3 regions of the Solibacillus sp. FSL R7-0668 genome follow, and region 3 is predicted to be linked to each of the others. Evidence: riboswitches for the same ligand, from Rfam matches in the RefSeq annotation. Region 3 holds a riboswitch; each other region holds the start of a gene.

Region 1 (2,269 bases), 430 kb from region 3:
GATACTTCATAGTATACTTTTTTCTTTGTATCAACTGTATCTGTTTTCTCTTGAACTGCTGCAATTTGATCTTTAATATCTGCCACAACTTCATTTCCCTTTTCCTCAATGCCCATGACTTCAGAAAGCTGAATGATATCTGTGTAGACATCGTCAAAAGATGTAGCGGATGCGATGACAAATACCTTTAAGCCTGCATCTTCTAACTGTGTAACTTGCGCCTCATCACCAGCTGTATACGCTACGACTACGTCTGGATTTAACTCCACAATACGTTCCGCGTTAATAACGGTTGATGTCGAAACACGTTCGATTTTTTGTGCTGCTTCTGGATATGTATCATAATCTGTTCCACCAACAATTTGATCCCCAACGCCTAATTCAAATAAAATTTCAGTATTACTTGGCTGTAAGGATACGATTGTTTTTGGGACTTCCTCAAACGTTACTTCAATCCCACGGTCATCTACAACTGTGTATGGTCCATCCACCTCTGTTTGCTTAACTGGCTCTTTTGCTGAATCCTTTGATGCTTTTTCTTCGTCTGCTCCACATGCTGCTAAAAGTAGTGCTGCAGCAACAGGTGCAACCCATTTCATTTTAAAGTTCATTGTTTTGCTCCTTTTTCTTTTTCATTGGATACGATTTTGAGATGAAGACAATTTCATCACATTCGTGTTGCTTGTTCATATACACAGCCATCACAAACAATACATTGGCAAGTAAGCCTAAAAAGTCGAATAAAATTTCAGGAACTTCTCGTTCTTCGCTTACTTTATGTAATGCGCGATAGGATTTTTTCGCTTCACTTCGGCAAATGTGAAGACGAGCCGCGCTTTCCACCCCTTGAGGTAATAAAAACTGCTGAATCGCATCTTTTACTTCACTGACATAATAATCATAGCGATCACTTAACCAATGCAAGTCATTTTCTGTAATCGCTAATTTTCCGCGTACAGAACCATTTACGTGATAAGCAAGTGGCTGGATGATACGTATATCTTCTAATACCGTTTGGCCATGTGCATCATCCACCAATGTCGGAATAACTGCCCCAATACGTGTCGTTAATGAATCTGTGCGAATTTCATAATCAACACAGTTCCATTTTTCACGCATGAATGGATAGCATGAATAACGAATATCCTTCTTCAACTTTCTCAACCTCACTTCAAAACTTCAAATTCATTACTTCTAGAAAACTAAAGTGGCATGAAAAAAAGCCACCCAGAAAATGGATGGCTTCATAAAATCAAAAAATACATAGGTAAACATGCTTGTTTGATGTATGGCTGCCGTACATTCTCTTTATTTCCGAAGAGGTGTGTTACGATCAGAAAAAGATTGGTCTCCTGGCTTCGCGTTTCACTTTACTCATAAGCACCTTCCCGCTTTTAGCAGTGGCATTTTACTTACTTTCATCTACGCTTACAGTTACGGATATAGCTTCGGATTTACACCGAATTCCCATTTATGCACAAGGCATCTCTTTCTTGCAAACTATTCAATTTGTAAAACTAACTTTATCATACTGTTGAAATTATGCAAATAGTTTTTAATTTCACATCAATTTCAAGCTTAAAAACATAAAATTGATACCTTTATAAGCAGTTTGGACATTTACCATAAATTTCAAACTTATGTGCTTCTATTGCATAGCCAGGCAGCTTTTCACCGAGCATTTCCATTGGACATAGGGATAACTCCTTGACGTTCCCACAATCACGACAAATAAAATGATGATGGTGATGATCCGATTCACAATGCATGCGGAAATTGCGCTCGCCACCTAGCTCAGTTTCTTCTAAAATGTCTAATTCAACAAATGTTGCTAAGTTACGATAAATTGTATCGAAGCTCATGCCTGGGAAATCCTTTTTCAGCACTTGCAGTAAATCACGGGCAGTCAAATATTTATCCGTAGCCGCAAACATACCTAAAATTAATTCTCGTTTATCTGTTTTTTTATAGCCATTGTCTTTTAATATTTCCCACGCGCGTATTGTATTCACTATGCTTCTTCCCCTTCCACCTTAGTTGAAAATTTTAAAACTATTTTTTTCATGAAAATCACGATTAATAAAATCATAATAGATGTAACGACAATAGTACCACCTGGCGCTAAGTTTAAGTAAAATGCGCTAACTAATCCGATTAATACCGCCAATTCACCAAAGACAATCGCTAAAATGATCGCTTCTTTAAATCCACGGGCTAAACGCATTGCCGCTGCAACGGGTAATGTCATTAAGCTCGATACTAATAAGAT
Region 2 (2,269 bases), 1.1 Mb from region 3:
TAACCAGCCGATAATTTCACGCAGCTGCTCGCCCGTCAATGCTACCATCAATGAAATACAGGCACCTAAAAATGAACTAAAAATAATTCCAGTTAAAATCAATGTTTCCATTTTCATCGTACGGTCTACTAAACGAGCAAACAGAAGCACGATGACAATTGTTATCGCCGCGCCTAGCATACTAAAGATTGGGAGCGTAAACGAGCCAAGGAATGGAATCGAAATACCTAAAAAAATCGTCATTACAGCCCCAACAGAAGCTCCCGAGGAAACGCCTAGTGTATACGGGTCTGCTAATGGATTTTTCAGCAAACCTTGGAAGGCAGCTCCCGCAATTGCAAGAGACGCACCAATTAATGCCGCTAAAATAACACGTGGCATTCGTATTTTCCAAAGAATGCTGTAGGCAACGGGGTCTGTCGTTTTATCCCACAGAGTAGAGAGCGGAATGTCGACCGAACCAAATGAAATCCCAATCCACATACTCGCTAAAAGTAATCCAATCGATAAAATATAGGCGATTGAATATTTACTGTTCATTAAATACCTCTGGATAAATAGCCTCCGCGATCGATTCAATGCCCTCCACTAGACGTGGACCTTGACGACTTGTCGTATCCGCATCCACTAATTTTACGTTGCTGTTTTTCACCGCAGTCATCTCTGCATAGGCATCATTTGTTGTAAGTTCCTCAATATCATTTTCATACGTCGCTAAAATAACATCTGGGTTACTGCTGACGAATTGCTCAGCGCTATACATTGGCCAGCCTAGTTCGGGTACAGCATTTTCCACATTTAGTACTTCTAACATTTCATTAATAAAGGTATCCTGCCCTGCTGCATAAAGGTCAGGGTCTGTACCAACAACGATAAATACCGACTTTTCTTCTAAGTCTGCCACCTTCACTTCGATTTCTTCAATGTCTTCTTTCATTGAAGCGATAATATCGTTCGCTTCTTGTACCTTATTTGTCAAACGCCCAATTTGCTCAATCGTCGTATATGTTTCTTCAAATGTTTTAGCATCTTTCACAACAAATACCGGAATCCCAACTGCTTCTAGCTGTGCAATCGCTTCTTCATTAAAGCTATACATACCTGATTCATGCGCCAATACTAAATCGGGTTCTAAGGCAATGAGTTGCTCTAAATTAAATTCCATGCCGCCAACCTTTTCCTTCGTTAACGCTTCCTCTGGGTATGTGTCATTGTCAGAAACACCAATAATTTGATCGTTTAAGCCTAAGCCAAATAAGATTTCTGTATTTGATGGAACGAGTGAAATAATACGCTCCGGAGCTTTTTTGATTGTAATATCTTTGCCTAATGCATCCATTTGTGTAATTGGAAATTGGGCTTGCTCTGTTGCCTCGGTAGTTTCATTTTCTTTTACTTTGTCTGCTTCTTCCTCGCCGCATGCTGCTAATGCTACTGTTAATACGGCTACTGAAGAAAGTGCTTGCCATTTTTTCATTGTAAAACTGCCTCCTTGGATTTAGAAAACACATCTACTGTGCTCATTGTTTCATAAGCCCTGATCACCTGTTATTTAGCAAAAAGAAAAAGCCCCACCTCATATGAGAAGGAAGCTTTACGTATGCAAATAAAATTCAACTAACCGGAACTTATCTGCCACATCCTATCCTCGTAGGCGTATCTTTGGGCATTATAAAGGCAGGTCTCCTGGCTTATGCGTTCAAACGTTTAATAGCGCCTTCCCGTATGATACAGTGGCATCATGCTTTAAACTCGCATTTACAGTGGCGGGACCGCATCGGCATTTAACCGATTTCCCTATTACTTCTTATTGTTGAATAAGAACCTTTACAATCGATATGAAATTTATCTTTTATTATAGCGGATAAATTTCGTTTTGTACGCAAACTTATACTTATTTTCAGATAATTCCTCTTAATTCATTAAATATGATACGTGTATTCTTCTGGTAGGACGCGGCGTAGAAATTGCTTTGTGCGGTCTTCTTTTGGCTGCACGAATATTTCATGTGGTGAGCCCTCTTCGATAACATGACCACCATCCATGAAAATTATCCGGTTGGCCACCTCCTTAGCAAATGACATTTCATGTGTCACTACGAGCATTGTTGTCCCTTCTTTTGCGATATCCTTCATCACCGTTAGCACTTCGCCAACCAATTCTGGATCGAGTGCAGAAGTGGGTTCGTCAAATAAAATAATATCTGGATTTAAGGCGACCGCGCGTGCAATACCGACACGCTGCTGTTGGCCTCCTGATAGCTGACTTG
Region 3 (2,269 bases):
TTCCACCTTTTCCTCTGGTCGAACAAGCGCCAATGCTTCATTCGCTAATTGCAATGAGCTCCATTCCGTTACGCTCACATTCGTTGTTTTTTTCTCAATCGCCTCTATTTTTTCAAAGCCTTCCTTTGCCTCACCTGTTTCTTGGTCTAATGCCCATGGTTCGGCTTCCTTCTTCAAGCGTTGGTGTGGTTTTAATAGTTGCTTTTCTTCACCTAATGTATATTTTCGCTGATAGCCACGCGGTGTGATGATTTTATTGTCATAGTAAAAGGTAGAGGAATTTCCTACAACAACAGTCGTCAGCATGCCTATATCATGCTCTAACATTTCGGCAAGTGTTGTTAACACAATATCCTGAGTATCGCGATAGGCTGCCTTCACCAATCCAACCGGCGTATCGGGCGCACGATATTTCAACAAAATGCGTTGCGCTTCTACGATTTGTCTTGTTCGTCTACCTGATTTAGGATTGTAAAACGCAACGACAAAATCGGCCATTGCTGCTGCTTCAATTCGCTTTTCAATCACTGTCCACGGTGTTAAATGGTCACTCAAGCTAATCGTACAGCTATCATGCATAACGGGGGCACCAAGCAAACTTGCACAAGAGTTAATCGCGGAAATCCCCGGCACTACTTCCACTTCAATACCCGTTGCCTCTGTCCAGCCCTTTTCAATTAGCACCTCATATACAAGACCGGCCATCCCGTAAACACCTGAGTCTCCACTTGAAATAACCGATACGATACTTCCTGCCTCTGCCTGCTTAACCGCTTCTTGTGCACGCGAGACTTCCTCAGTCATCCCTGTACTTACAATCGTTTTTGCCGTTACTAAATGTTCAATCAAGTCCACATATGTTTTATAGCCCATAATGTGTTCACTTTGTTGCAGTGCATCGACTGCACGCTTTGTAATATGCTCTCGATCACCAGGACCAAAGCCAACAACAAAAATTTTTCCCTTTTGCATCCAAACACCCTCCGTATAGAAATGAAAAAATGCCCGCACCTACTTTTTAGAAAAAGAGGTACGGGCAAGTGAAATTGTATACGGATTAGTATAAAAAAACACAAAAACATGATCATGTTTCGCCTACACTTCTCCCTCCGAAAAGTAAGTATCGTTTAAATAAGCAGGTTTCCTGGCTCAAGCTTCATTTTACTTTCACATCTTCCCATCGATTGACAGTGATTGTTGTGATTTCATCAGCATTTACAGTAGCGGGGGCTGCATTAGATTTTCACTAATTTCCCTTTTACCTTACATAAAAATGTAAGCACTCATTTAAATTGCAAATTATTTAATTAACATTCTTAAAGTAACATACTTCATTGGTATTGGATATAATTTTTTCACTTTTATAACAATTCATGTATAAATCTAAGAGATATCCGGCGTATTGTATTATTCATGTTTCGCATGATCAATCGCCTGATGCAATAAATTCATTACATGCTCATCATCACTTGAATAGAACATTGTTGTCCCTTCACGTCTAAACTTGACGAGGCGTAAATTTTTTAAAAACCGCAGCTGGTGTGACACTGTAGATTGGCTTAAATTCAAGCTTTCTGCTAGATCGTTTACGGCATATTCTTTACAGCATAATAAGTTTAATATTCGAATACGTGTTGGATCACTTAATGCTTTGAAGGTCTGAGATACTACAAATAAGGTTTCTTCATCTAATTCATGGCGTACTTGATCCATTTGCTCGTTCATAAATTGCCTCCTTAATGATGGTGATGGTGATGTCCACCTGCTTCAGCCTTTACCGTACAATACACAGAATCGCCATGTTTATGGCTACTATCTTCCATCTGAATAGTCGCGTGTTGAATATTGGCGTGTAATAGTTCGTGTTCAATATGTGCGATAATGGCACTACCTTCTTTTATTGTTAAGGCATCATCCAATACAATATGACAAGTCAATGCGTGTAAGCCACTCGTAACCGCCCAAATATGAAGATCATGAACGCTGCGCACCTGCTCATGTCCTTGAATAATGTTGAGTACGTCTTCACTATTGACCACTGTTGGTGTTCCTTCCATTAACACATGTAGTGAATTTTTCGTTACGGAATAGCCACCACGTAATACAAGCAGTGCTACAATAACACTTGCCAGTGGATCTGCCCAGCCAAATCCGAAAAACATCATTAACAATGCAGCAATAATCGCCCCTACCGAACCAAGCATATCACTAATTACGTGTAAAAATGCCCCACGCATATTTAAATTTTCTTCTGTGTCTCCACCTTTTA

Evidence for each region. Region 3 has a riboswitch for cobalamin ahead of cobJ (precorrin-3B C(17)-methyltransferase). Riboswitches for the same ligand answer to the same signal wherever they lie in the genome.
Region 1: another riboswitch for cobalamin. It lies ahead of MKX47_RS05670 (hypothetical protein); the one in region 3 lies ahead of cobJ (precorrin-3B C(17)-methyltransferase).
Region 2: another riboswitch for cobalamin. It lies ahead of MKX47_RS02520 (ABC transporter substrate-binding protein); the one in region 3 lies ahead of cobJ (precorrin-3B C(17)-methyltransferase).

Annotation. Positions count from the first base shown of each region.
Region 1 covers NZ_JBBOUU010000001.1:1,215,990-1,218,258, reverse strand. Annotated here, with positions in the region: gene MKX47_RS05675 (ABC transporter substrate-binding protein) at 1-611, opposite strand, end outside; gene MKX47_RS05670 (hypothetical protein) at 601-1,155, opposite strand; cobalamin riboswitch at 1,326-1,505, opposite strand; gene MKX47_RS05665 (Fur family transcriptional regulator) at 1,602-2,012, opposite strand; gene MKX47_RS05660 (metal ABC transporter permease) at 2,012-2,269, opposite strand, start outside.
Region 2 covers NZ_JBBOUU010000001.1:525,289-527,557, reverse strand. Annotated here, with positions in the region: gene MKX47_RS02525 (FecCD family ABC transporter permease) at 1-540, opposite strand, end outside; gene MKX47_RS02520 (ABC transporter substrate-binding protein) at 530-1,477, opposite strand; cobalamin riboswitch at 1,660-1,844, opposite strand; gene MKX47_RS02515 (amino acid ABC transporter ATP-binding protein) at 1,923-2,269, opposite strand, start outside.
Region 3 covers NZ_JBBOUU010000001.1:1,643,806-1,646,074, reverse strand. Annotated here, with positions in the region: gene cobJ (precorrin-3B C(17)-methyltransferase) at 1-972, opposite strand, end outside; cobalamin riboswitch at 1,118-1,302, opposite strand; gene MKX47_RS07930 (ArsR/SmtB family transcription factor) at 1,408-1,725, opposite strand; gene MKX47_RS07925 (cation diffusion facilitator family transporter) at 1,737-2,269, opposite strand, start outside.